3 regions of the Mesorhizobium opportunistum WSM2075 genome follow, and region 3 is predicted to be linked to each of the others. Evidence: predicted binding sites of a transcription regulator. Region 3 holds the regulator's gene; each other region holds the start of a gene.
What was found. Region 3 encodes LexA, which represses DNA repair genes until DNA is damaged. Its sites were predicted from a motif close to TGTTCNNNNTGTGTTCNG; they were not measured.

Region 1 (9,670 bases), 990 kb from region 3:
GGCGCCGGGCGAACTCGACGAACGGCGTCGGCTGGACGCCGAACATTTCATGCGTCACCAGATGCACCCGCGATTTCGGCCGCCGCCGCCGCTCAGCCAGTTGCTCGTCCAGCGCATCGGCGAAACCGGCCGGAATGCCGGCGGCCAGCAGGTTGCGCCGCCGCTGTTCCGGACTGATGTCGACATAGCGGACTGGCCTGCCGATCGCCTGCGATATTCGCGCGGCGATCTCGGTCATCGTCAGCGCCTCGGGGCCGGTCATGTCGAGGCTCTCGCCTGCATGGCCGCCATCGCGCAGCAGCCGGAAGGCCACTTTGGCGATGTCCTCGACATCGACCGGCGACAGCTCGGTGTCGCCGAGCGCGAGATAGAAGGCGCCCTCGGCGGCGATGGTCGGCGCGTCGCGCAGATAGACCTGCATGAACTGACTGGGGCGCAGATGCGTCCACGCCATGCCGGCCGCTTCCAGATAGCGCTCGACCTCCTCATGCATGCGCGTGAACCGGAACTTCGTCGCGTCGTAGCCGATGTTGGACTCCCTGCCGGAGAACTTCACCACATGCCCGACGCCGGCCGTTCTGCAGGCATCGATGAAACAACACTGCGTCTCGGTCATGTCGTCGCCCGCGGTCGAAATCATCAGCACGCGATCGACGCCGTCGAGCGCAGCGCCAAGCGTTTCCGCCCGGCGCATGTCGCCCTCGACCAGGTCGACGCCGGCCAGATCGCCCAGTCCTGCAGCAAATGCCCGGTTCCGATCGCGGACCAGCGCCCGCACCGCATGCTTCTGCCGCGCGAACTCGCGCACGATCGCTTTTCCGTTCAAGCCCGTGGCACCCGTCACCAGGATCATCAGCTTTTCTCCGTCTTGATTGCCGCGGCTGCCATGCCGGCGACCGCAGCTTGAAGACGAAGAGACCAGGGCAAAGGATTCTGCCCAAACGTCTTTTTATCGATGCGAGGCTCAGCCGCCCGGCGCATAGCGGTTGACCACCATGCCGCATGCATAGGCCTTCGAACCGAGCAGCCGAAGCTTCCGGAAGCCGCCCTGGTCGAAGATGCGGCGGCCGGCGCCCAGCACCGCCGGGTTGACGAACAGCTGGAACTCGTCGACCAGTCCCGCCGCGATCAGCGCGGAGGCGAAGCCGGCGCCGCCGAAGACGGCGATGTCGCCGCCCTCGCCCACCTTCAGTGCCTTGACTTCGCGCGGCAGGTCGCCGCTCACCACCGTCGTGCGTTCCCACCGCGAGGTTTTCAGCCTGTCGCTCGGCACCACCTTGCGTGCTTCGACGATACGCTGGGCGAAGGCGTAGAACGGATCGGCCGGATATTTCTTCGCCGCATTGCCCCAGTGGGTCAGGTACCCCTCCTCGGCCATCTTGCGGCTGAGCAGGATGGTGTCGATGCCGGCGAAGACGATGTTGAAGTCGCGCTTCAGCTCCTCATCCCAGCCATTGTCGTCGCCCCACTCCCAAAGCTGCCATCGATGATCCTCATTGGCGCCGACATAGCCGTCGACCGACATCTGCATCTGAAGGATCAGCTTTTTCATGGCGTTCGCCTCGTTTCCGGATTCTGGATGGGAAGGATCAGGCAGCGCTTTGCGAGCGGGCGAAAGCGTGCGCCCAGCTCTCGAAAGTGGTCGGCGTGGTGTTGCTGACCGACGGTGCCTCCAGCGCCCAGCGATCGCCCTTGTTGAAGCTCGCCGCCGTTTCGCCGAGCGCATCGGCAAAGCTCGCCGACAGGCCGTTGGCGACCATGCCTTCGCGGGCATCGGCGAAGGGCACGGCATGATAGGTGACTTGCCTGCCGATCGCCTTGCCGAGGATCGCGGTGGCTTGTTCAAAAGTATAGTGGCCGCCGCCATGCAGTTCGACGACCCGCTCGGCCGGGAACCGGCCAGCGCCCAGCAAGGCGGCGGCGCGCTGCCCGACATCGCGGGCGGCAATGAGCGGCATTGGCAGGTCGCCGCGGAACGGCGTGGCGAAGACGCCGGAAGCGGCTTGCTGGACAAAGCCCAGGCCCTTGGCAAAATTCTCCATGAAGAACGAGGCGCGCAGGAACACCAGCTCGTCGAGGCCGAGCGCTTCGAGCCGCTCCTCCATCATCGCGGCACCCAGCGAAGTTCCCTTTTTGAGATGAGCATTGAGGCCGCTGAGCAGCACGACACGGCGCATGCCTGAATGCGTGATCGCCGCTGCCAGCCGCTCGCCGACCTCATCCTCGAAGCGATGCAGATCCGGCGCGGTGACGTCGAAGGGGATCATCACATAGGCGCTGTCGGCACCGGAGAAGGCGGATGCCAGAGCGTCGGCGTCGTCAAGCGCAACGCCCAGGCTGCGCGCCACGCCGCGCACTTTGTGCCCCTGCGCGGCCAGCACGGAAGCGACCTCCTTGCCGACCTCACTGGTGGCGCCGACAACCACGACGGTCCTTGGTGCGACGTTGCTCTCGATTGCTTGCATGTCGTCCTCCTCTGCGAAAACGAGCCACTATGGCAACAGAATGATTTACTTTTGGAACCATTTGACGCATGCACAGAATGATGTCAATAGTAAAGTGATTTAAAAACGGAACCATAGATGTCGACCCGTGAAAAATCCGGCTGCCCGATCAACCTGTCGCTGGAACTGCTCGGCGACCGCTGGACCCTGCTCATCGTCCGCGATCTGATCTTCGCTGGGAAAAAGCACTTTCGCGAGTTCCTGCAATCCGACGAAGGCATCTCCTCACGCACGCTGGCCGAGCGGCTGCAGACGCTCCAGGAAGAAGGCATCCTCACCCGCAGCGATGACCCGACCCATGGGCTGAAGGCGATCTACCGGCTGACCGAGGCCGGCGTCGACCTGTTGCCGGTGCTGGCCACGCTCGGCGCCTGGGGCAGCAGGCACCGCAAGGCCGACGATCATCTCGCCCGCATCGCCGACGAGTTGGCGGCCGGCGGCGAGCCGGCGCTGGAACGGATGAAGGCGGCGCTACGGGTGGAGCATATCGTTTAGGCGGATACCCAGTCTTCCCATGGGAAATGAGTTGCCAGCCTCGGCTGCGGCCAGGGAGGTAGATTAAGCTACGCCGCGGCTTGACAGCCGTACATGATTTGTTCTCTATGTGTTCGCATCTATCAGCAACTGTGGATGAGCGGTCGGGATGGAAACGACAGCCACCATCCTGCATGCCGATCTCGATGCGTTCTATGCCTCGGTCGAGCAGTTGCTCGACCCGTCGCTGCGCGGCAAGCCGATCGCGGTCGGCGGCGGCGTCGTGCTCGCCGCCTCCTATGAGGCGCGTGCCTTCGGCGTGCGCGGCGGCATGCCCGGGCGCAAGGCGCGCGAGCTCTGCCCGCAACTGATCTTCGTCGGCGGCAATTTCAGCCACTACCAGCGGCTTGGCGACGCGGCGATCAAGGTGCTCGACGATTTCACGCCGCTGGTCGAGCGCATTTCCATCGACGAGGCCTTCGCCGATGTCGCCGGCTGCACGCACCTGTTCGGGCAACCGCAAGAGATCGCCGCGACCATCCGCCGCCGTGTGCGGGCCGAACTCGGCCTGCCGATCTCGATCGGCGTCGCACGCACCAAGCATCTGGCCAAGATCGCCTCGCAGGTCGCCAAGCCCGATGGGCTGGTGGTGGTCGATCCCGGCACCGAGCTTGCCTTCCTGCACGATTTGCCGGTCGGCCTGATGTGGGGCGTCGGCCTGGCGACCAGGGCGCGGCTGGCCGAAATCGGCGTCGAGACCATAGGCCAGCTGGCCAGGACGCACAGCGGCGCGCTGACGCGGCTACTCGGTCCCGCCGCCGGCGAAAAGCTCTCGGCCTTGTCGTGGAACCGCGACCCGAGAAAGCTGGAGACGAAGCGCCGCGCGCACTCGGCCGGCGCGCAGTCGGCACTTGGCCGCAAGCCAGCCGTGGCGCAGGTCATCGTGCCCACTTTGCTGCACCTTGCCGACCGCGTCGCCAGCCGGCTGCGCGCCAAGGCGCGGCCCGGCCGCACGGTGACCGTGCGTGTGCGCTTTGCCGATCTCAGCGCCGTCACCCGCTCGATCACGCTCGACCAGCCGATCTCGGCGACCACGATGCTGGCCGAAATCGCAGGCGATCTGGTGCGCGGCGTGCTCGCCGACAATCCGCACGAAAGAACGATCTCGCTGCTGGCGATCTCGGTCTCGCACCTCTGGGAAAGTTCCGAGCTGCAGCTCGAACTGCCGCTCGGCCTTGCCGACGAAAAGCATCGGCCGGGTACTGCGAAAGGCCTGGCGCGCTTCGGCGCCGACCGCGCCATCGACAAAATCCGCGAGCGCTTCGGCAAACAGGCCGTCGGCTACGGCACGGTGGCGCTCGAAGCGGCGCGCTCGGTGCCCGACGAATTCAGGGAGCTGGCGGAAAAGGAACTGTGAGAACTACCTGCCGCTGCCAATAGCGATGCACCTTGACGCCGCTGGCGCTTTCCCCGTGCCAAGGCTCGCAAGCGATGCCGTCTTTGTCGGCATCGTGCGTCGGCCAATAGCCGGGCTGCCCCTTGCGCGCGGGGGCAAGACCGACGGCGCGAGCCGCTGCACAGTTCGGGAACGCGGCAAAGTGCCTGAGGGCGGTGAGCGGTGAGTCGAGCTGGATGCCGACAAAGCCATAGGCGATGTAGCCGGACAACAGGATGAACGGCGCGAAAAGAGCAACCCATTTCAGCCTGCCAAGGCGATGATATGCAGGCCAATACAAGAATGGCAGAAGCATTCCCGGCACGCCCCCGGTCCCAGCACATCAATGCAGGCTATCTCGGGGCAGGCTATCTCGGGCCGGCCGCCATGACAATGACGCCGGACCTGCCGGGATCGAGATACGCCCCGGCCCTCAGAGCTGCGCCGTACCGAAAACCCGATCCCAGAATATCGACGTCACGCCGAAATTGGCGGTATCGTCGATGTGATGATGCACTGCGTGGCGGCGCTTGAGCGTGTAGAGATAACTGGGATGTCTGGGATGCCAGTGATGGATCATGTGGTGGATGCTGATGTACCAGAGATAGCCCAGCATCAGGCCGCAACTGACCGCGCTCGCGGTCGCGAAACCGAAGGCCATCCACACCGGCAGGAAGGCGACCAGCGCATGCACACCCAGACTGAGCCAGGTTGGCGTACCCACCGAACTGCGCTCCTCGACATGATGACGGTCGTGCAGGTCCCTGATGTAGGGGATGTGATGAAGGACAAAGCGGTGCAGGACGTATTCGACCAGCGTCCACAGGCCGAGACAGAAGATGACCGTACCGATCCACTCCGGCGCACTCTCCTCGCCGGCCTCGATCAACCCGGCTATTCCCAATATGGCGATCACCAGCGGATAGACCACGAAGTCGCTGTAGTAGCCGATCAGACCCAGTTGCATTCGGACGCCTTACCTGACCTTCGACGCCGCCCCAAAGTGATACTTCAGATTGCCGGACTCGCACATGAGGTGCAATGCGGGCGTGTTTGACATAGCGTCGCAATTTGCCGATGCAAGGGTCGGCACCCATGATCGGCTGGCAATTGGCCACCTCGTACCGGCGCCACGAATGGACACGCAAAATGGCAAAACGCAGTGCCGGCCTGCTGATCTATCGTCGAAGCGATGGCGATGTCCGCGTGCTGCTGGTTCATCCCGGCGGCCCGTTCTGGGCGAAGAAGGACGATGGCGCCTGGTCGATCCCGAAAGGCCTTGTCGACGAGAATGAGGACGAGCTTGTGGCGGCACAACGCGAAACCGAGGAAGAAATCGGCATCAAGGTCGACGGCCTTTTCACGCGCCTCGGCGATTACAAGCAACCGGGCGGCAAGATCGTCAGCGCCTGGTCGGTGGAGGCCAGGGCGGAGATCGACGTGGCGGCGATCAAGAGCAACAGCTTCACCATGGAATGGCCGCCGCGGTCGGGATCGATGAAGGAATTCCCGGAGGTCGACAGAGCGGGCTGGTTCAGCCTGCCTGAGGCCGAGGTAAAGATGCTTGTCGGGCAGCGTCCGATGCTATCGGATCTGGCGAAGCAGCTGCGAATCCAGTGATCTCCCCCCTCAAGGGGGGAGATCGACTGTCATTCCTCGAACCGCGCCGCCGTCCACGCTCCACCCGCCGCGTTCGATTCCACCGCCGCGGCGACGAATTTCACCCCGCGCGCGCCATCGACCACGTCAGGCACCTGCGCCGCGCGTGCCGCATCGACCACCCCACCCGAGCGGTGGGCGCGGATGATGTCGGCTGCATCGCGGTAGAAATTGGCGAAGGCCTCGATATAGCCTTCCGGATGCGCCGCCGGCATGCGCGACACGCGCCGGCTTTCCTCGGTCGAGCCATGGCCGCCGCGCACCAGCGTGCGGGTTTCCTCGCCATATCTGGAGAAGCGCAATTCCTCCGGCCGGCTTCCAGACCATTCGAGCCCGGCTCTGTCGCCATAGATGCGCACGGAGAGGTCATTGTAGTGGCCGGGTGACGTCTGGCTGGCCAGGATCGTGCCGCGCGCCCCGCCGGTCCAGCGCACCAGCACATGCGCATTGTCGTCGAGCCGGCGCCCCGGCACGGCGGTGAACAGATCGGCCGACACCGTCTCGGCCTCGCAACCCGAGGTATAGCTCGCCAGATTGAAGGCATGCACGCCGATGTCCGCCAGCACCGCCGACTGCCCTGCCCGCGCCGGATCGGTGCGCCATTCCGCCTGCTTCTGGCCCTCGGCGTCGATCGGCTTCGTCAGCCAGTCCTGGATATAGGCGCCGTGCACCGACACGATCCGGCCAAGCTCGCCCGCCGCCACCATCTCGCGCGCCTGGCGCACCATGGCGTAGCCGGTGTTGTTCAGCGTGACGACGAAGCGGCGCTTCTTCGCCTTCGCCAAGGCCACCAGCGCCTCGGCGTCATCTAGCGTCGTCGATAGCGGCTTGTCGCAGATCACGTCGATGCCGGCTTCGAGGAAGGCAGCGGCGATCGGCGCGTGCAGATGGTTGGGCGTGACGATGACGACGGCCTCTATGCCATCCGGCCGCGCCGCCTCGGCCTTGGCCATGGCATGGTAGTCCGCATAGCTGCGCTCCGGCGCGATGCCGATCTCGGCGGCAGAGGCGGCGGCGTTCTCCGGATCGGACGACAGCGCGCCGGCGACCAGCGCGATCTGGTCGTCAAGGCGCATGGCGAGCCGGTGCACCGCGCCGATGAAGGCATTGCGGCCGCCGCCGACCATGCCAACCCGCAGGCGCTTGCCCGCCGACCCGTCCGATGTTGCGTAGACCATGTTTGTCTCCTCCGAGCAGACTGATTCAAGGGCTGAGGCCCGATATCGCGCCAGCACCCACCGTCGAGTTCTATGGCGCCCCCCTCTGTCCTGCCGGACATCTCCCCTCCAGGGGGGAGATTGTCAGCGTCGACTGCGGCGCCTTTCTTGCAACGCTGGCGACTGGCGAAAGCAGAGATGACGTCCAATCTCCCCACTTGAGGGGGAGATGTCCGGCAGGACAGAGGGGGGCGCCGTAGAGCGCCACCTTTGACCGCTAGCATCACTCTCCAGACTCACCGTCGAACGCCATTTCCAATTTCCATATTGTAAAACGATCGTATCGCGCTAGCCTGAAAACATGAGCGGGGCACGCAAACAATCCGGAAGATCCAGTACCGACGAGGCGGCGACGCGCAAGCGCGGGCGCTCGCTGGCAGCACTGGGCTACATCCAGCCGCGGACCTATGAGGAACTGCGCGCGGTGCTGTCGTCGGGCACGGTGCATTTTCCCAAACGGCTGCGCCAGGTGGCGATCTTCCTGTGGCAGCATCCGAGCGACGTCGCGCTCGGCACCATCGCGCAGGTGGCCGCCCAGGCAGGCGTGCAGCCCTCGACGCTGGTGCGCTTTGCCCAGATCTTCGGTTACTCCGGTTTTTCCGATTTCCAGGGCCTGTTCAAGGACCACGTCAAGGGATCATGGCCGGAAGGGCGTGGCCAGGAAAAGACGGAGGCCAATGCCAATCTGCATTTCCTGCATGGCATGGTTGGCGCCTCGCAGGCCTCGCTTGGCCGCGTCGAGGCCGGCTTCGACGTCGAGAGTTTCGAAAAGATGGTGGCGCTGCTGGCTGGCGCCGACCTCATCTACGTCATCGGCTCCAAGCGCGCCTTCCCTGTCACCACCTATCTATCGCTGACCTTGTCGCAGCAGGGCGTGCGCAATGTGCTGGTCGACAATGTCGGCTCCTTGGCACTCGACCAGGTCGGCTGCATCGGCGCGCGCGACGCGGTGCTGGCCGTCTCGTTCAGCCCCTACAATTCCATCACCCCGGACCTCGTCGCGGTGGCGCATGAGCGCAAGGCCCGCATCGTCACCATCACCGACAGCACCTTCAGCCCGTTGATCCGGCTGTCGGACAGCTGGCTGGAAGTGGTGGAATCCGACTTCGCCGGCTTTCGCTCGCTGGCGGCCTCATTGGCGGTCGGCATGGCACTGGTCCAAGGGGTCGCCGCGCGCCGCGGCCCATGAGGCCCCGCTGGCACATTTGACTATCGGGAATTGCCGTTCCATATTTCAGAAAATAGAAACTTTGTTCCGGGAGGAGGAATGGAGCTTCATCTTCAAGGTAAGGTCGTGCTGGCCACCGGCGCGACGCAAGGCATCGGCCGCGCGATCGCGCAGACGCTGGCGCGCGCCGGCGCCGGCGGGCTGCTGATCACCGGGCGCGATGGCAAACGCGGCGACGCCGTGGCGGCGGAACTGTCGGCCATCGGCACGCCGACCATTTTCGTCGCCGCAGACCTCGGAGACCCGGCAACCCCCGCCCTTCTGGCGCAAGCCTGTATCGAGCGCTTCGGCCGTATCGATGGCCTGGTCAACGCCGCCGGCCTGACCGACCGTGCCTCCTTCCTCGATGCCAGCCTTGACGACTGGGCCTCGCTGTTCGCCGTCAACGCGCGGGCACCATTCTTCCTGATGCAGGCTGCCATCGCCGACATGAAGAAGCGCGGCCAGGGTGGCTCGATCGTCAACATTCTGTCGATCAACGCCCATTGCGGCTCGCCCGAACTCGCGGTCTATTCCGCCACCAAGGGTGCGCTGGCGACGCTGACCAAGAACGCCGCCAACGCCCACCGTTTCGACCGCATCCGCGTCAACGGCATCAATGTCGGCTGGACCGACACGCCGGCCGAACGCGTCATGCAATCCGAAATTTTGGGCAACGGCCCGGGCTGGCTCGACACCGCAAACGCCGCGCAGCCTTTCGGCAGGCTGTTGACGCCGAACGACATCGCCAACCTCGCCGTCTTCCTGCTGTCCGACGCGGCCGGACCGATGACCGGCGCCGTGATCGACCAGGAACAGTCCGTGATCGGGGCGAACCGGTGAACGCTTCACCCGAAACATTGGGGCCGGCGCTGCTCGATCGCTTGCCTGTGTCGGTCCAGACACCGGCCTATGACCGCGCGGCCCTCGCCCCGGGCATGGCGCATCTCGGTGTCGGTGCGTTCCACCGCTGCCACCAGGCCGAATACACCGATGACCTGCTGTCACTGCAGTTCGACCGCTGGGGCGTGGTCGGCATCAACATCCGTCCGCCCAGCCTTGCCGGCACGCTCGGCCGGCAGAGCGGCCTCTACACAAGGCTGATCCGCGAGAATAGCCATGTCGAGGCGCGCGTCATCGGCAGCATCGTCAAGGTGGTCGACAGCCAGGAAAG
Region 2 (9,670 bases), 3.0 Mb from region 3:
CTGATGCTGGAGTCGCTGCCTTCGCTGCTCTGGGCCGCGCTGATCTTCACCGTGCCGTTGACGCTGCTGTCCTTCGTGCTGGGCCTGACGGTCGGCCTGGGCGCGGCGCTCGGCCGGCTGTTCGGACCCAAGCCGCTGGTCGCGCTCGTGCGCTTCTATGTCTGGATATTTCGCGGCACGCCGCTCCTGGTGCAGTTGTTCCTGATCTTCTATGGCCTGCCGTCGGTCGGCATATTGCTCGACGCCTTCACCGCGGCGCTGATCGGCTTCACGCTCAACATCGGCGCCTACACGTCGGAGATCATCCGCGCCGCCATCGGCTCGGTGCCGAAAGGCCAGTGGGAGGCCGCCTATTCGATCGGCATGACCTGGAGCCAGGCGATGCGGCGCACCATCCTGCCACAGGCCGGCCGGGTCGCGGTGCCGCCGCTGTCCAACACGTTCATCTCGCTGGTCAAGGACACCTCGCTGGCAGCCGCCATCACCGTGCCGGAGATGTTCCAGGCGGCGCAGCGCATCGTCGCCACCACCTATGAGCCGCTGATCCTCTATGTCGAGGCGGCGATCCTCTATCTGGCGATGAGCTCGGTGCTGTCGGCCCTGCAGACGCGGCTGGAGGAACGGCTCAACCGCTATGGCGGCTTCCTGGAGGCACGCTCATGATCGGCCTTACCGACATCGAAAAGCGCTTCGGCGACAATCTGGTGCTGAAGGGTGTGACCGTCGCCATCGACGAAGGCAGCGTCACCGCGCTTGTCGGCCCTTCGGGCGGGGGAAAAAGCACGCTGCTGCGCTGTATCAACCTTCTGGAGATCCCGACATCGGGCACGGTGCGCATCGGCGACGAAACGCTGGAATTCCGCCCGGGCGTCAAGGTGGCGACCGCCGACATCAGGCGCCTGCGCCTCCAGACCGGCATGGTGTTCCAGAATTTCCAGCTGTTCCCGCACCGCACCGCGATCGAGAATGTCATGGAAGGCCTGGTGACGGTGCTGAAATGGTCGCCGCAGAGGGCGCGCGAGCGGGCGCTGGCGCTGCTGGAGAAGGTCGGCATGGTGCACAAGGCCGATGCATGGCCGGCGACGCTGTCGGGCGGCCAGCAGCAGCGCGTGGCTATTGCCCGGGCACTGGCGCCGTCGCCGAAAGTGCTGCTCTGTGATGAGCCGACCTCGGCGCTCGATCCGGAATTGGCACAGGAGGTGGTCGACGTGCTCGGCAAGCTCGCCAGCGAAGGCACGACCATGGTGATGGCGACGCACGACCTGCGCCTCGCCTCCAAGATCGCCCAGGAAGTGGTCTTCCTCGATGCCGGCGTCGTCGTCGAAAAGGGGCCATCCGCCGTGCTGTTCGGCAATCCGGAGCGCGAACGGACCAAGCGGTTCATCGCGACGCTGAAGCAGGAGGCGGAGAAGGAGGGCAAGGGGTGAGTCTTCTACTTCCCCCCTTGTGGGAGGTCGGACCCCCTTGTGGGAGGTCGGACCGAAGGTCCGGAGGGTAGGCGCTGCCCCCCACCCCGCTGCTTTGCAGCGACCCTCCCCACAAGGGGGAGGGTAAACAAAAAACCCGGCGCGAGGCCGGGTTTTTCAGAACTCGAAGGTTCAAAGGCTCAGGCAGCTTCTTCCTGCTCGGCTTCCTCGTTGTCGGCCTTGGCGCCACGCTTAGGGCCCTTGTTGAGGTTGACCTCGATCAGACGGACGGCTTCGGTTTCCGACATGCGGTTGACGGCCGCGATCTCGCGGGCCATGCGGTCGAGCGCCGCCTCATAGAGCTGGCGTTCGGAATAGGACTGCTCCGGCTGATTGTCGGCACGGTAGAGGTCGCGCACGACTTCGGAGATCGAGATCAGGTCGCCCGAATTGATCTTGGCATCATATTCCTGGGCGCGGCGCGACCACATGGTGCGCTTGACGCGGGCACGGCCCTGGACGACCTTCAGTGCGCGCTCGACATAATCCTCTTCGGACAGCTTGCGCATGCCGATGGAGGTCGCCTTGGCGACCGGCACCTTCAGGCGCATCTTGTCCTTCTGGAAGTCGATGACGAACAGTTCCAGCTTGTGACCGGCCACTTCCTGCTCGTCGATCGACACGATCTGGCCGACGCCGTGCGCCGGATAGACAATGTACTCACCGGTCTTGAAACCATGACGCGCGCCGGTGGACTTCTTCTGCGGGGTGATCGTAGCCATTACGCCGTGAACTCCTTGTTGTGGTGCCGGCGTCCTGCCGGCCCGAACTCGTGCGATCGGGGGACCCGATCCTTAGCCGCACAACAGATGAACCCATCGGAAAAGCCGGACCGGCAAACCGCACAGATTGCGACCGCCTGGCCCAGATCGCTCTGGTCCGGAATGGGATTTTCACCTTTCAGTGATTTGGGGCGTCTGCGCCATAAATCGACGTTGTGTCACCGGCATGTTTGGCTGATGTAACACAAAAAGTCGGAAGAATCAAGGTTTTGCTGCGTCAGCGAAGGCCACAGGTCCGTGCCGCCTGTCAAGACGCTCAATGCAGCATGGCTCTTACCTTGCGTAATACCGGCCTTCGCGACCGGGTTGTCAATCGCCTTCGCCAGGCTCGGCGGAGAAGTATTTCTCGAATTTGCCAGCCTCGCCGTCGAAGGTTTTGGCGTCGGCCGGTGGCTCCTTCTTGGCGGTGATGTTGGGCCATTTCTCGGCGTATTCGGTATTGATCTGCAGCCATTTGTCGAGGCCCGACTCGGTGTCGGGCTTGATCGCGTCGGCAGGGCATTCCGGCTCGCAGACGCCGCAGTCGATGCACTCGTCGGGATGAATGACGAGCATGTTCTCGCCTTCGTAGAAACAGTCGACCGGACAGACCTCGATGCAATCCATATATTTGCATTTGATACAGTTGTCGGTCACGACATAGGTCATCGGTCGGCTCCGGGACGTCCCAGCTCTATTGGGCCAGTTTTGTTGGGCTTTTTCCGTGAGGTAACGCCTTTGTCCGTCGCTTGCAAGGGCAGCCATGCCCAGCGGCATCGGCGTTTCCGGAATGAAATTCCAGCACGCGGGTGCGACAGGGGCATTTGGTGTCCTGTTTGCCGGGGTCGGTTTCCGTCTGGCGTCTGTCGCTGTCCCAAATCGCCAACCGCGTCTTTGGCCACAAACCTCTTGGCCGATCCTCTTGGGCGACAAGCCTCAATCTTCGCCGAGCAAGCGGTCGGTCTGGCGGCGCTCCCGTTTGGTCGGGCGGCCGCTGCCAGCCTCGCGCAGCGCCGGGATGGCATCGGGCAGGGTGTCGGCCTTCGGTGTGGGCGGCGGCGACATGTCCTCGTAGAGGGTACGGGCCTCCTCGGCCGGGCCGCGCCGCACACCGGCGCCGAGCACCTTCCAGACGAAAATGCGCCGGTCGAGCGTGATGGTCAGCACGTCGCCCGGCTTGACCAGATCCGAGGCCTGCGCTGCTTTGTCGCGATTGATGCGCACGCGGCCGGCGACCACCAGCTTCGCCGCCAGCGAGCGCGATTTCACGGCGCGCGAGAAGAACAGCCATTTGTCAATGCGCTGGCGGCCTTCAGCAACCATCGAAGCGCGATCTCTTGGTCGAGGGGCCTACTTCTTCAGCTGGTCGCGCAAGGCGGCGAGCTTGGCGAAGGGTGAGTCCGGATCGAAGCGGACCGGGCGTTCCTCGCGCGGCTTCGGCTGGAAAACGGGCTTTGCGCCCCCTTGATCGGGGCGACCGCCCTTGCCTTCCGGCCTGCCGCCCTTCCAGTCGGGCCGGCCTTCACGGCGTTCGGGACGTTCGCCTTGCGGGCGGCCGTCGCGGCGCTGTTCGCCTTCGCCCTGCGGCTTGGGCTTGAATTTCGAACGGTCGAAGCGCGGCTTGCCGGCGCCGTCGCGGCGGCCTTCATGGGCCGGGCGCTCGCCTGGCGTGCCCGTTGCCTGGACGCCGACGGCATCGGTCGGTGTATTGCCTCGGCCGCGCGCCTGGCCGTTGCGCTGGCGATTGTTGCGGCCCTCCTGGTGACGGGGGCGCTGGTCGAAACGGCCCTGGCGCCACAGCAGGATCGGCTTGGGCGCTTCGGCTTCGGCGGCGGGCTCACTGGCCTCACTCTCCCCCTCGTGGGGAGGGTCGGCGCGCAGCGCCGGGGTGGGGGCCGCGTTAGTACCGTCAGCAACTGCGTCACTGGCTTCATCAGCACGACGTGCATCGTCGGCGCCATCACCCGCGTCGCTTCGCGCCGCGACCTCCCCCATCGAGGGGGAGGTGGGGGCGTCGGCGCCTTCTGTGGCAGTGACGTTGGCGACAACTTCTGCAACAGCCGGAGTTTCTTCCACGATTTCTGCGGGAGTTGCGACTTGCTCTTCCGTGACAGGCTCTGACGCTGTTTCCGCAATGGCTGAGGTTCCGATTGTAGCTTCAACAGCCGTTTCCGCGATGGCTTCGGCCGGAGCTTCGACCGCCGCCTCGGCGGCAGCCGGCTCGGAACCTTCGACCGCGGCTTCGGCGGCAGCATCCGTTGCGGCGGCTTCGGCTGCCGTGGCCTGTTCGGCGCGTGCCGCCTCTTCCGCCGCGAGCTTGGCGGCTGCCGCTTCGCGCGCGGCATTGTCCTGCGCCTCCAGCCGTGCCTTGACCTCGGCCGCCGGCTTCGGCTCGGCGCGGTAGCCGAGGCCCTTCAATATCTCTTCCATGTCGTCGGCGGTGGCGCCGAGGATCGACATCATCGGCGGCGTCACCATGAAGGACTGGCCGTCATAGGCGCCGTCCGGCCGCTGGCCAAGGCCGGGCTTCCAGTTGGTCGCCGGGCGGATCAGGTCGGCCAGCCGCTCCAGAATATCGATGCGCACGGCACGGCGGCCAAGATTGCGGTAGCCGGCAAGCTTGTAGAAGGCCTTGTCGAAGGCCGGATCGATGACCACCGAGGTGCGGCCCGATGCCAGCGCGTGGACCACGTCGCCAAAGCCGGGCTTGTCCTTGCCGTCGTTCTTCAGCGCCCACAGCAAGGTCACCAGTCCAGCCGGTGCCGGCTTGATCAGCGCCGGCACGAAGACATGGTAGGCGCCGAAGCGGACGCCAAGCCGGCGCAGTGCCGCACGGCCTTCCTGGTCGAGCGACTTCATCTCCTCGGCGATGTCGCGGCGGTTGATGAGGCCGAAATTCTCGACGAGCTGGAAGGCGATGCCACGGCCGATGCCGGAAATCTGGTCGGCATTCTTCAGGTCGACCAGTGGCTTCAGCAGCGTTTCGATCTGGAAATTGACGAAGCGTTCGGCACGCGCGGCGACCTTGTCGCGCGCCGGGCCGGTCAACTGTTCGTCGGCCAGCAGCACCAGGCGCGGCTTCAGTGCGTCCTCGCCTGAAACCAGCGTGCCGATCGGTGCGCCGATCCAGCGCAGCGTGCCGTCCGAACCAAGCGCAAGGTCGCCATTGGCGCAGGCGCCGAAGCGTTCGGCGCGTGCCTCGAATTCGGCGGCCAGCGCCTTTTGCGCGGCCGTGCGCACGGCCTTGGCGTCTTCGCCGCCGGCCGTCTGGTCGGCTGTGAAGCGGAACCCTTGCAGCTCGCCGACATGATGGCCTTCGACAAGGACGGTTCCGGTAGGACTGATTTCGGCTTCAGGCATGGTATTTTCTCTAAGGCGCCGCATGAGGACGGAAGTCCTGCGGTCTACGAAGCGTTTCGTCAACCGCTCATGCAGCGCATCCGACAATCTGTCTTCGATTTCGCGCGTCTTTTCCTGCCAGTGTGCCTGATCGGCCAGCCAGCCTGGCCGGTTCGACACGAATGTCCAGGTGCGGATCTGGGCAATGCGGTGCGACAGCGTGTCGATGTCGCCCTCGGTGGTGTCGGCGCGGCGCACCTGCTCGGCCATGTAATTCTCGTCGACATGGCCGTGCCGGGCAAGGTCCATGTAGATCGAGGCGATGAGGTCGGCATGCTGGGCCGGGGCGATCTTGCGGTAGTCGGGGAGTGCGCAGGCTTCCCACAGCAGCGCCACGCGCCTGGCATCGGTGGCCAGCGCGCGGATGTCGCCGTCGCGCGACAGATATTCGAGCGCCTGTGCGTCGACCGCCGGCAGCGCGCGCGTCAAACCCTCGACCGGAGCGTTGGTCTCGATCGAGCGCTTCAGCGCGTCGAGGCTGGCGAAGTCGAAACGCGCGGTGCGCCACTGCAGCACCTTCACCGGATCGAAGTCGTGGCCCTCGATCTTCTTGACCAGCTCTTCGTCGAGCGGATCGACCTGGCCGGTGACGCCAAAGGTGCCGTCGCGCAGATGCCGGCCGGCGCGGCCGGCGATCTGGCCAAGCTCGGCCGCCGTCAGATTGCGGTACTGGTAGCCGTCGAACTTGCGGTTCTGGGCAAAGGCGACATGGTCGAGATCGAGGTTGAGACCCATGCCGATGGCATCGGTGGCGACGAGATAGTCGACATCGCCCGACTGGAACAGCGCCACCTGCGCGTTGCGGGTGCGCGGCGACAGCGCGCCGAGCACGACGGCGGCACCACCCTGCTGGCGGCGGATCAACTCGGCGATGGCATAGACCTCATCGGCGGAGAAGGCGACGATCGCGGTGCGACGCGGCAGCCGGGTCAGCTTCTTGGAGCCGGCATAGGCGAGATGCGACAGCCGCGGCCGGGTCACAACGGAAACGCCCTTCAGCAGCCGCTGCAAGATGCCATGCATGGTGGCCGCACCCAAGAGCAATGTCTCCTGGCGGCCGCGCAGATGCAGGATGCGATCGGTGAAGATGTGGCCACGCTCGAGATCGCCGGCCAGTTGCACCTCATCTATGGCGACGAAGGCGGCATCGGTCTCGCGCGGCATGGCCTCGACGGTGCAGACGGAATATTTCGCGCCTTTCGGCTGGATCTTCTCCTCGCCGGTGATCAGCGCCACCTTGTGGGCTCCGACCTTTTCGCAAACGCGGGTGTAGACCTCCCGCGCCAGCAGCCGGAGCGGCAGGCCGATGATGCCGGTCTCGTGCGCCACCATGCGCTCGATGGCGAGATGGGTCTTGCCGGTGTTGGTCGGCCCAAGCACGGCGGTCACGTCGCGGCCCGACAGGATCAGCGGCTCGGTGTGTTTCGGCTGGATGTTCATCGGCTCGGAAATAGGGCTTTCTGGCCTCTCATTGTCGGGAGCGTGCCCTGGACGGCGCGTATGACAGGCGACACATAGGGATTTCGGGCGCGAAGCGAAAGCGGAATGTTCCGCCGTCGGTTCGAAGGCGCGTTTGTCAAGCTCCCGATCGGTGGCGGATTAAGAGTTGGAACGAGTCTGGAACGAATCAGCGACGAATCGCTGACTCCGTCAGATTCAGCTTTTGTTCACGGCTACATATGGATTTTGTGACGATGAGTCTCACCACATGCTGAATCGTTGAACTGGCCCGTTTTATGCTAGGTGGCCCCCATCGTTAATCTTTGCCGGCAAATGAGGAAGGTGGCCCGATCCGCCTCGCCCAAGATTATGAAATTGTTAATCTTTCTGAATTGACCGTTAAAGCATTGCAGAAGATTTCAGGCCGTTAATGTTAACTTCCGCTCAAAGCCGGAACGAATCGGCGACAAAACAGCGCCAACGATATTTTCCCCTTTTGTTCTCCCAATATCTTGTGTTGTGAACAGCTTATCCACCGAGAATCCACAGGTCTGGCGACCGGTTTTGCACAGATACCGCTGCGGCCATTAACCTTTGCGTGCCGGATTGGATCATCGCGCTGGAACGAGGCATTCTGCTGCGATCAGCATATCAACGAAAAAACGGAGCGGTTTCCCGGTCCGCCCAGTTTCTCGTTGTCCCAGCTTGTCTCGCTGAAACCATCGCCTCAGGCGAAATACTGACCGCCGTTCGCAGTGAGCGTCGAGCCAGTGATGAAGCCGGCATCCTGCGAAGCGAGGAAGACGACGCAGCGCGCGATCTCTTCCGGTTCGCCGAGGCGGCCGACGGGGATCTGCGGGATGATGCGCTCGTTGAGCACCTTCTCGTCGATCGCCTTGACCATCTCGGTGGCGATATAGCCGGGGCAGATGACGTTGACGGTGATGCCCGCGCGAGCCCCCTCCTGAGCAAGGGCCTTGCTGAAACCGATGTCGCCGGCCTTGGCTGCCGAATAATTGACCTGACCGGCCTGGCCCTTCTGGCCATTGATCGAGGAGATGGTGATGACGCGGCCGAACTTGCGGTCGCGCATGCCGCTCCACAGCGGGTGCGTCATGTTGAAAACACCGGACAGATTGGTGTCGATGACCTCTTTCCACTGCTCGCGCGTCAGTTTGTGGAACATGGCGTCGCGGGTGATGCCGGCATTGTTGACCAGCACCGAGACCGGGCCGAGATCGGCCTCGACCTGCCTGATGCCGACGGCACAGGCATCATAGTCGGCGACCGACCATTTGTAGACCGGAATGCCGGTCTCGGCCTTGAACTTCGCCGCCGCCTCGTCGTTGCCGGCATAGTTCGCGGCAACGGAATAGCCTGCGGCCTTCAGAGCGATCGAAATCGCGGCGCCGATGCCGCGCGATCCCCCCGTGACGATTGCAACCTTGGTCATGCGCTCCCTCCCTTTGGTCGGGAGAGCGAATAGGGAGTAGCGAATAGCGAGTAGGGATCAAATGTCCTGTCGCGCTGACGCCATTCTTCCCTATTGGCTGCTCCCTATTCGCTATTCACTTCTCTTTCTTAGAGCGCTTCCACGCACATGGCGACGCCCATGCCGCCGCCGATGCACAGGGTGGCCAGGCCCTTCTTGGCGCCACGGCGGCGCATCTCGAAGACCAGCGTGTTGAAGACGCGGGCGCCGGACGCACCGATCGGGTGGCCGATGGCGATGGCGCCGCCATTGACGTTGACGATCGAGGGATCCCAGCCCATGTCCTTGTTGACGGCGCAGGCCTGCGCGGCAAATGCCTCGTTGGCCTCGACGAGGTCGAGATCGCCGACCGACCAGCCGGCCTTTTCCAAGGCCTTGCGCGAGGCGGGAATGGGTCCGGTGCCCATGATCGCCGGATCGACGCCGGCCGTTGCCCAGGACGCGATGCGCGCCAGCGGGGTGATGCCGCGCCTGGCGGCTTCCGCCTCGCTCATCAGCAGCGCTCCGGCGGCTCCGTCATTGATGCCGGACGCGTTGGCGGCGGTCACCGTGCCGTCCTTGTCGAAGGCCGGTCTCAGCTTGGTCATGGCATCGAGCGTCGCGCCGTGGCGGATATACTCATCCTGGTCGACAATGGTGTCGCCCTTCTTGCCCTTGATGGTGAAGGCGACGATCTCGTCCTTGAATTTGCCGGCCTTCTGCGCGGCCTCGGCCTTGTTCTGCGAGGCGAGCGCGAAATGGTCCTGGTCTTCACGGGTGATCTGGAACTGGCGGGCGACGTTCTCGGCGGTGTTGCCCATGTGATAGCCGTTGAAGGCATCCCACAGCCCGTCCTTGATCATGGTGTCGATCATCTTGTAGTCGCCCATCTTGACGCCGGCGCGCAGGTGCTGGGCGTGCGGCGACATCGACATCGATTCCTGGCCGCCGGCGACGATCACCTTGGCGTCGCCGGTGGCGATCTGCTGCATGCCGAGCGCGATGGCGCGCAGGCCCGAGCCGCAAACCTGGTTGAGGCCCCAAGCGGTGGTCTCCTTGGGCAGGCCGGCCATGATCGAGGCCTGGCGGGCGGGATTCTGGCCTTGAGCCGCGGTCAGCACCTGACCGAGGAT
Region 3 (9,670 bases):
CATGTCGCGCAGCTGCCCGGATTTGTAATTGACGTGGTTGACCAGGATAACCGCGACGCGCTCGTCGATCAGCCCTTCAATGGTTGCCGCATCGACGCCTTCGAGCCGCAGCACGGTGCCCGGCCGCGTCGAGGCGACGCCTTCGGCCATATAGAGATCGGTCGGAAAGCTATCGCCCTCGGCGACGATGACCGACCGGTCCGGCCGCATCCCGAGCGCGGCATGCAGTACCTTGTAGATGTTGATGGAGGTCGTGTCGCAGACCACCGTCTGGCCCGGGGCGGCGCCGATCAGCCGGCCGAGCTGGTCGCCAAGCGCGACCGGCATATCGAACCAGCCGGCGGTGTTCCAGGCACGGATGAGGTCCTGCGCCCACTCTTTGGTCGCGGCCTTCTGCAGCTCGTTGAAAACCGCAGGCGCCGCGGCGCCGAGCGAATTGCCGTCGAGGTAGATCACGCCTTCCGGCAAGGTGAACCGATCGCGCATGGCGCGCAGCGGATCCGCCGCATCCATGGCTTCGACGGCCGTGAGGTCGAGCGTTGCGTTCATGATTGGTGATGTCCTCGATTATTCACGAATGGCTTCGCGAGCCGGCGCGGGCCCCCGGCTGCGCTTGAGGCTGGGCAGAGCAAGCATGGCGAGCACGAACAGGCCAGTGGCAAGCTTCAAATCGGGAGGCGGCATGCCGGCGGCAAGGCAGAACGACACCAGCTGGTAGTAGATGATCGCGCCGGCAAAGGGCGCCAGCAGCTGGCGCCAGACGGTCTGCTTGCCGACAACCGCCTCGCCGATCATCAGCGCGGCCAGTCCGTTGATGAGGATGCCCAGCCCCATATTGACGTCGGCGAAGCCCTGCGACTGCACCATCAGCGCGCCGCTTGACGCCGAAAACGCGCTCGCCAGCCCGACGCCGCCTATAGTCGCCGCCCAGACATTGATGCCTTGCGCCTCGGCCATATCAGGATTGGCGCCCACGGCGCGCACCGCGGTCCCTTTCTCGGTCCTGAAGAACATGTAAAGCGCCACGAAGACGACGAGCGCGAGAAGACCGGCGACGACGATCTTGCTGGTCGGAAAACCCGGCCGCGCGAACGGCACCCAGTCGAACACCGTGGGCGAACCGAAGACGGAGAGATTGGACTTGCCCATGATGCGAAGATTGATGCTGTAGAGCATCGTCATCATCAGAATACCGGCAAGCAGCGTGTGGATACGGAAGCGCAGATGGATGAAGGCGGTGCAGCAGCCCGCCGCGAAACCCACGATGAATGCGACCAGGATGCCGGTCACCGGCTCTGCTCCGGCAGCCAGCAGCACGCCGCAGACGCAGCCGCCCAGCGGAAACGCGCCTTCGCTGGTGAGATCGGGAAAATTCAGCATGCGAAACGGGATCATGATGCCGAGCACGACGAAGGCCAGGATCAGGCTTTGCGCCAGGGTGACCGGCATGATCGAGATGAAGCTTGAGAGAACTTCCTGAATAAAGCCCATGGGGATCAGCTCGCCAACAACATGCGGTCGGTCTTGACGGAAAAATGGCCGATCAGATCGATAACCGTGACCCTAGCCTTTTCCTCGCCGGTGACTTCCAGCAGGACCCGGCCCGCGTCGAGCATGATCACCCGGCTGCCATAGTCCACGGCGTGCTGCATGTTGTGGGTCACCATCAGTGTGGTCAGCTTCAGCGCGCTGACGGCACGCACCGTGGCCTGCATGACGATCTCGGCCGTGCGCGGGTCGAGCGCCGCTGTGTGCTCGTCGAGCAAAAGCAAGTCTGGCGATCCGCCGACGGCCATGATCAGCGACAGGGACTGCCGCTGCCCGCCTGAGAGCAGGTCGACGCGCGTATCGAGACGATTTTCAAGGCCGAGGCCAAGTATGGACAGGCGCTCCTTATAGGAGGCGAGCCGTGTGGCGTTCAGCCCTTGCCGCAGGGTGCGCTTGTGGCTGCGCAGATCGGCCAGCAGCATGTTCTCCGCCACCGTCATGCTGGCGGCGGTGCCGCGCATCGGATCCTGGAACACCCGCGCCAATCTTGCGGCACGCTTGTGCACCGGCATATTTGTCACATCGGCGCCGTTGATCAGGATCTTGCCGGAATCGAGGATGAGCGCTCCGGAAATGGCATTGAGCATGCTGCTCTTGCCGGCTCCGTTGGAGCCGATGACGATGCCGAACTCGCCAGTCGCCAATGACAGGCTGAGGCCGTCCAGCGCGATCTTCTCGTCGGCCTGGCCCCTGTAGAATACTTTGCGCGCGGATCGGATCTCGAGCATCGTTCCTCCCTGACCTGAGGGTGACGGCGCCCCTGCCGTCACCCTTCAGTCCCGATATCAGTCGACGATGCAGCCGCAATCGGCCATCGAAGCCGGTATCTCGATGCCGAACGCGGCCATCGCCTTGCGGGAAATCGTTGCCATGTGGTCCTTGTAGGCCGGGCGCGACGGCGCGATCGTCTTCGGATCCTTGCCCTTGAGGATCTCGGCGGCGATGTTGCCGGCGTTGACGCCGACCTGCGTGTAATTGACCGCGAAGCTCGCCGGTACGGTGCCGTTGCGGACCGCGCTGTCGTCGGCGTTGACGACAGGGATGCCGGCCTGGCGGGCGGCCGCGGAGACGGCGGCGATCGCCGGCTGGATCAGGTTCGAGGTCGGGCCGTAGATCACGTCGGCCTTGCCGGCGAGCGATGCGATGCGCTGCTGGATGTCATTGACGTTGTCGATACCGACTTCCACGACTTCGAAGCCGGCAGCGGGCGCCGCCGCCTTGATCTTCTCGATCAGGGCAACGTCGTTGGCCTCGCCCGGATTGTAAGGCACGCCGAAACGCTTGGCGTTCGGCAGAAGCTTCTTGGTGAAGGCCATCACCGCGGCGACGTCCTGCAGATCGGTGGCGCCGGTCATGCCTTCGTCGCCTGCGTCCCACGACGGCACCAGCTTGGCCGCCACCGGGTCGGTGACCGCGGCAAAGACGATCGGAATGCCGGAGCCGGCGAGCGCCTTCTTGGCGATCTGCGAGACCGGCGTGGTGATGGTGTAGATCAGCTTGGGCTGCTCGGCCTGCAGCTTGGCGATCATCTGCGGCACCAGCGATGCATCGAAATTAGTATGGCTCTCTGTGTAGACGACGTCCTTGCCCTCGACGAAGCCATTGTCCGTCAGCGCCTTCTTGAAGCCGGCTATGGCGGCGTTCAATTGCGGATGCTCGCCGAAATTGGCGATGCCGATACGGATCTGATCGGCCGCGGCGCTCCCGGCGCTGACCATCAATGCGCCTGCCAGAGCCAATCCCGACAGCCATGCGGATTTCGACTTCAACATCATTTCCTCCCAGATTTGATCAGCGCCGCCTCGGGGCACCTCCAGCGATCATGGTCAGTCCATCGGCGCATGTCAAACATTATATATAATTCTTGCCATCACCAATCATCATATATAATTTCTCCAATGGCAGAGAACGAATGGATCGCGATGCAGGACCAGAAGAACTCCACCAAGACGGAAGCCGCCTACCAGCTTCTGCGGCGCGATATCCTCACCACCCGTCTCATGCCGGGCGCCCCGCTCAAGCTCAGCGCCCTGCGCGGCATCTATGGAGTTGGCTGGACGCCGCTGCGCGAAGCATTGTCGCGCCTCGAAGCCGAACGCCTGGTCACCGCCATCAGCAATCGCGGCTTCGCGGTCGCCCCCGTATCCCGGGCCGAACTTGAGGATCTGGCGCGCGCGAGGATGGTCGTCGAGATACCGCTCTTCCAGGAATCGATGGAGAAAGGCGGCCGGGAGTGGGAAGACGCGGTTGTCACCGCGCACTACCGGCTCGCCCGCTGCAAGACCGCGGTGGACGACCCATCGGATGCCGCCGTCGACCAGTGGGACGAGAACCACGAGGCTTTTCATGCCGCGCTGCTGAGCGCTGCGACATCCAGCTGGCTGTTGCGGTTTCGCTCGACGATCTCGGACCAGCTGCGCCGGCACCATCGCTTTCTTGGGCTGGCGCCGACATTGCGGGCGGCGGCCGGCCTCAAGGACGGCTACGAAGAGGCCATGAACGCGCTGCGCGAGGCGATGGCGATCGAGCACCACACGGCGATCATGGAAGCCGCCCTGGACCGCGACGTCGAGCGGGCAAAAGCGCTGATGACGGCCCACATCGGTTATACGCTGCACGTCTATGTCCACAGCGAGGACGGCGACGCGAACAAGGACGTCGCGCGCGCCGGCAGCTTGAAAGCGGTTGCCGGATGATCTCGGCACCTCCGCATCGTCCGACGCTTGACGAGATTGCCGAAGCCCGCGATCGGCTGGCCGCCTGGCTGCCGCGCACCCCGCTGCTGCGCCTCGATCTTGGCCGTGCCGACCAGCGGATATTCCTCAAGCTCGAGACCCTGTCGCCGATCGGCGCCTTCAAGCTCAGGCCGGCGCTCAATACCTTGCTTTGTCGTGACGCCGATGAACTCAGGCACGGTGTTGCGACCGTCAGTTCGGGCAACATGGCCTATGGGTTGGCCTGGGCGGCACGGGCTCTTGGCGTTCCGATGGCCGCCTACATGTATGCCGGCGCGCCGCAGACCAAGATCGACGGTGTCCGCCGTCTTGGCGGCGAGGTGCGCTTTGTCTCCCACGAGACCTGGTGGCGCTACATCACCGCGATCGAGCGGCCCGACATTGACGAACTTCTCATCAATCCCGTCACCGATCAGGCGGTGTTGGCTGGCAACGGCACCATCGGCCTCGAGATTGTCGAGGATCTGCCGGAGGTCGATTTCGTGCTGACGCCATATGGCGGCGGCGGCATGACGACCGGCGTTGCAAGTGCGCTCAAGGCCCTTCGTCCGCAGGCGAGGGTCTTTGCCGTCGAGGACGAGAACGCGGCGCCGGTCACCGCCGCACTGGCGGCCGGACGTATTGTCGAGATCGAGACACGGCCCTCCTTCATCAAGAGCATTGGCGGTCCCTCCCTGATCCCCGAGCTATGGCCGTTGGCGAACCAGCTCATCGACGGTGCCATCGCCGTCAGCCTGCAACAGGTGACGGAGGCCATGCGGCTCCTGTTCTCGAAGGCCAAGGTCGTCGCCGAGGGCGCGGGCGCCGCCTCGCTGGCCGCGGCTCTCAGCAGTGAGCGGGCGACCGGCAACGTCGTCTGCGTCATCTCCGGCGGCAATATCGATGCGGAATTCTATGCGCAGGTGCTGGCCGGTGCGATCCCGCCAGCCTGATCCCGTACCTGCTTCCGAACCGGCGATTGTTGGCGTTTTGATTTCGTTTCGTTCACGGCAGGCAAGCCGATCGCAAGCGCCGAAATCGGCCTCGACGGGCTCTGCCGTCGGCTGATGCCGAGCCATGTCGCAAGACAGGCCACAGGCTATTAACCAAACATTTCAATGCGGGCGACGGGCGGCAACGGGCGAAAAACCCCGATTTCCGGCCTGTCCGGGCCGCAAATGATTTCGGCTCTCTTACCAAATTCACTAAACTTTAAACGGTTGCAGAACACAACTGGAACAGATAGTGTTTGTTCTGGGTTTGTTTTTCGATTCTGGATCAGAACCATTCTGGATCAAAACCCTTGTCCAGATGCCTTGGGGGCCGCCATGCTGACACGCAAGCAACATGAACTCTTGATGTTCATTCATGAACGGCTCAAGGAAAGCGGTATTCCGCCCTCCTTCGACGAGATGAAAGAGGCGCTCGACCTCGCCTCCAAATCAGGGATCCATCGCTTGATCACGGCGCTGGAGGAACGCGGCTTCATTCGCCGGCTGCCCAACCGGGCGCGTGCGCTGGAAGTGCTGCGGCTGCCGGATTCGATCGCGCCGGGCCTCAACGCGGCAAAGAAGTTCTCGCCAAGCGTCATCCAGGGGAGTCTCGGCCAAGGCGGTCTCGGTCAGGGCAGCCTCGGCCGCCAGATCAAGCCGGCACCGTCGCGCTTTGCCGCTGCTGGCAACGACGACGATGCGGTTCCAGCGGTGTCCATCCCGGTCATGGGTCGCATCGCCGCCGGTGTGCCCATCGATGCCATCCAGCATCAGACGCATACCATCTCGGTGCCGCCGGACATGATCATGGGCGGCGAGCACTATGCGCTGGAAGTCAAGGGCGACTCGATGATCGAGGCCGGCATCTTCGATGGCGACACGGTCATTATCCGCAACGCCGATACGGCGAGCCCGGGCGAGATCGTCGTGGCGCTGGTCGACGAGGAGGAAGCGACCCTGAAGCGGTTCCGCCGCAAGGGTGCTTCGATTGCGCTTGAAGCCGCCAATCCGGCCTACGAGACGCGCATCTTCGGGCCGGACAGGGTCAAGGTGCAGGGCAAGCTGGTTGGGCTGATCAGGCGCTACTGAGCCGGCACGGCACTTGGCTTGTCAGGTTTGCGATAGGGCTCCAGGCCTCTCGCCTCGCGCGAAAACTTTCGCTGCGCGTGCCAGGGCCGATACGGGCTGTCCACCGCGAAGCTGATGGTTGGCGGACCGGTGGCCGATTGGCGGTCGAAGAAGATGGCCGCACTGCCCTTGCGGGCGAGCTGCCGTTTGGTAACGACGAGAACCAGCGGATTGTGGCAGGCATCGTAGGCTGTCGCGTCATTGACGATGATCAGGTCGGCGAAGCCACAGGCCTTCCAGGTATCCTTGCGGTCTTCGACATGCGCTATGATCGCACCGGACGGGTGCCTGGCGAGACAGACACCGTCTGTGCAATAGAACGGCGCTCCCGGCGGGAGATTGACGGCATCGGCAATATCGAATTGTCCATCCGCCTTGTCGAACATCTCTGGCGGGATGATGGTTTCGGACGTCAGCGCGCGTTTCCAGTTGTCGACCGTGAATTCGTTCGGCCGGGCCCGGCTGACCGCGAGTTCGCCACCGCCGATCGGCAGCGCGACCAGCCGCGCGTCTTCCGAGACCAGCACATCCGGCGTGCGCGTGTCGGACACCGCCAGCAAGCCGGCGAGCGCGAATGGAAGCGCTGCAAGCCGCAGCCACGTCGTCGCCATCGTCGCGATGACCAGGGCAATCGTCACCAGCAGCACGGATTGCTGTGAGATGAGCCCGACCGCATCGACCGGAGAGCGTTCTGATATCCACGCCGAAATGGCGATCATCGCGGTCAGGCCCTTGCCCATCAGGTAAAGGGATGGCGCATCCAGTCCGAACGGCATCAGCAGCGCGCTGGCAACGGCCAGGAACATCACCACCGACACGATCGGCATGACGGCCAGATTGGCGAACAGGCTGAGCGGCGACACCCGCTGGAAATGCCAGATGGCAAACAGCGCCGTGGCGCTGCCGGCGATAATCGAGGTCATGGCCAATCCGCCTGTCGCCAGCAGGAATTTTCGGGTCAGGAAACCGGGCAAGGATCGCTTCGGCGGCGGTGGCCTCGTTTTTCCCGCCCGGTGATCCGCCCAGCCGGCATAGGCGCCGACCAGGGCCGCGGTCGCGGCGAACGACATCTGGAAGCTCGGGCCGACCACCTCATGCGGGGAAACCAGGATGACGGCGATCGCCGAGATCGCCAGATTGCGCATGGTCAGAGCCGCGCGATCGAACAGGACGGCAATCAGCATCACCGCCAGCATGATGAAGCTGCGCTCGGCGGCGACGACGACGCCGGAGATGACGAGATAGGCGGCGATCGACAAAAGTGCGGCCGCGGCCGCGTATTTCTTCACCGGCCGGCGCGCGGAAAAGTCCGGGAACAGCGCGAAGGCGCCGCGCAGCAGCCCCATGATGGTTCCGGCGACCAGCGCCATGTGCAGTCCCGAAATGGAGATGATGTGATAGATGCCGGTGCGCCGCATCGCTTCGTTGATTTCGTCGGGGATGCCGGCGCGCACGCCGACGATCAGCGCCGCCGCGATCTCGCCTTCGGCGCCGCCGACGCTGCCCCTGATATGGTCGGCGATGGCTTCGCGGGCGTTTTCTATCCCTGAGGAAAGGCGGGCCGACAGCGGCATGCCACCGTCATCGGCCGCAACGACTTTTGGATTGCCGAGAAAGAACCCGCTGCCGCCAATGCCGGCGAAATAGCTGTCGAAGGAGAAATCGTAGCTCTCCGGCCGCACCGGACCGGTTGGCGGCAACAGTTTGGCGTAGCCCGTGATTAGGGAGCCGGCGGTCATTTCCGGCGGTATCTTGCGTGCCGAAAGCCGGACCCTTTCCGGCGCGTAGCGCAGTTTCGGCCGAGCGGTCGATGTCACGTCGATGGTCAGCCGGATGCGGCCGGTCTCCATCTCTTCGATCGAGACCACGCGGCCGCTCAGTTGCGTCGAGATTTCCGAGCCCAGCATCCGGGTTCCCGTGCGCCACGTCTCGACCTTGGCGGCGAGCAAGCCAAGCGCGCACAGCAATGCCGCCATCAGGAACAGATGGGTTTTCGGCCACGAGCGCGAGACAATCGCCAGGAAGCCCATGAGGACGACCACCGCGACAGGCCTGGCGAAGTCCGGTTCGACCGTCAGCGAAAAATAGCCGATCGCGCCGATTGCAAGGCAAACCGGCACCAGCAGGAAGCCAATGCCGCGGTCAAGCTCCAGCTCCGCCGCCGCAGTGATGCCGTTGCGCAGGCGCGGCAATGACAGCCGGCCGAGTTGCCGACGCACACGCACGATCCTGCCGGCCGGCGACGAAACTGGGGCGGGGATATCCGGTAGCGACTGCTTGCCTGAACCCGGCACGAGAGGCGATTGCGTCGGCAGCGAGGCCGGCAGCGGCATCGCAAACAGGGACCGCTCGCTGACGCCGACAACTGCGTCCTCGCCCTGATCCGAGCCCCGGCTTCGTCCAGCCATCGGGTCTGCCCCTTGCACCCCTGACGCCCTATGCTACATGAACGCGCGACGCGCGAAAGTCCGCGCAGCCACACCCGCCTCAGACGCTTCCCGAGAGTTCCATGTCCGACAAGGTCGTCACCCGTTTTGCCCCCTCGCCCACCGGCTACCTGCACATCGGCGGCGCGCGCACGGCGCTGTTCAACTGGCTGTATGCAAAGCATACTGCCGGCACGATGCTGCTGCGCATCGAGGACACCGATCGCGAGCGTTCGACCGAGGCGGCGACGGCCGCGATCCTGGACGGCCTCACGTGGCTCGGTCTGGGCTGGGATGGCGAGGCGGTTTCGCAGTTCGAGCGCGCGCCGCGACACCGCGAGGTGGCCGAGGAGCTGGTGCGCCTGGGCAAGGCTTATTACAGCTACGAGACCCCCGCCGAACTCGAGGCGATGCGCGAGGCAGCGCGCGCCAAGGGCCTGCCGCCGCGCTACAATGGCCAGTGGCGCGATCGTGATCCGTCCGAAGCCCCGCCCGGCGTCAAGGGCGCCATCCGTGTCAAGGCGCCGACCGAGGGCGAGACCGTGGTGCACGACCGCGTGCAGGGCGAGGTGCGCTTCCCCAACAAGGATCTCGACGACTTCATCATCCTGCGCTCCGATGGCAACCCGACCTACATGCATGCCGTCGTCGTCGACGATCACGACATGGGCATCACCCACATCATCCGTGGCGACGATCACCTGACCAATGCCGCCCGCCAGACCGTGATCTACAACGCCATGGGTTGGGATGTGCCGTCGATGTCGCACATCCCGCTGATCCATGGCGCCGACGGTGCCAAGCTGTCGAAGCGGCATGGCGCGCTTGGCGTCGAGGCCTACCGCGCCATGGGCTACCTGCC

Region 1: a site for LexA is predicted at 3,099-3,116, ahead of dinB (DNA polymerase IV). Genes of this name have one in related genera too.
Region 2: a site for LexA is predicted at 7,234-7,251, ahead of MESOP_RS06680 (helicase-related protein). Genes of this name have one in related genera too.

Annotation. Positions count from the first base shown of each region.
Region 1 is NC_015675.1:3,406,396-3,416,065, reverse strand. Features, by position in the region: gene MESOP_RS16395 (SDR family oxidoreductase) at 1-853, opposite strand, end outside; gene MESOP_RS16390 (dihydrofolate reductase family protein) at 965-1,552, opposite strand; gene MESOP_RS16385 (NmrA family NAD(P)-binding protein) at 1,590-2,465, opposite strand; gene MESOP_RS16380 (winged helix-turn-helix transcriptional regulator) at 2,583-2,999, shown strand; gene dinB (DNA polymerase IV) at 3,148-4,395, shown strand; gene MESOP_RS32995 (excalibur calcium-binding domain-containing protein) at 4,367-4,729, opposite strand; gene MESOP_RS16365 (sterol desaturase family protein) at 4,847-5,380, opposite strand; gene MESOP_RS16360 (NUDIX hydrolase) at 5,563-6,033, shown strand; gene MESOP_RS16355 (Gfo/Idh/MocA family protein) at 6,063-7,250, opposite strand; gene MESOP_RS16350 (MurR/RpiR family transcriptional regulator) at 7,591-8,478, shown strand; gene MESOP_RS16345 (SDR family oxidoreductase) at 8,557-9,339, shown strand; gene MESOP_RS16340 (mannitol dehydrogenase family protein) at 9,336-9,670, shown strand, end outside.
Region 2 is NC_015675.1:1,394,665-1,404,334, forward strand. Features, by position in the region: gene MESOP_RS06655 (amino acid ABC transporter permease) at 1-663, shown strand, start outside; gene MESOP_RS06660 (amino acid ABC transporter ATP-binding protein) at 660-1,427, shown strand; gene MESOP_RS06665 (CarD family transcriptional regulator) at 1,607-2,188, opposite strand; gene fdxA (ferredoxin FdxA) at 2,558-2,896, opposite strand; gene MESOP_RS06675 (RNA-binding S4 domain-containing protein) at 3,164-3,550, opposite strand; gene MESOP_RS06680 (helicase-related protein) at 3,578-7,066, opposite strand; gene phbB (acetoacetyl-CoA reductase) at 7,794-8,519, opposite strand; gene MESOP_RS06690 (acetyl-CoA C-acetyltransferase) at 8,648-9,670, opposite strand, start outside.
Region 3 is NC_015675.1:4,391,998-4,401,667, reverse strand. Features, by position in the region: gene kynU (kynureninase) at 1-549, opposite strand, end outside; gene MESOP_RS21180 (ABC transporter permease) at 568-1,491, opposite strand; gene MESOP_RS21175 (ABC transporter ATP-binding protein) at 1,497-2,276, opposite strand; gene MESOP_RS21170 (ABC transporter substrate-binding protein) at 2,334-3,320, opposite strand; gene MESOP_RS21165 (GntR family transcriptional regulator) at 3,447-4,244, shown strand; gene MESOP_RS21160 (pyridoxal-phosphate dependent enzyme) at 4,241-5,215, shown strand; gene lexA (transcriptional repressor LexA) at 5,591-6,343, shown strand; gene MESOP_RS21150 (ComEC/Rec2 family competence protein) at 6,337-8,790, opposite strand; gene gltX (glutamate--tRNA ligase) at 8,892-9,670, shown strand, end outside.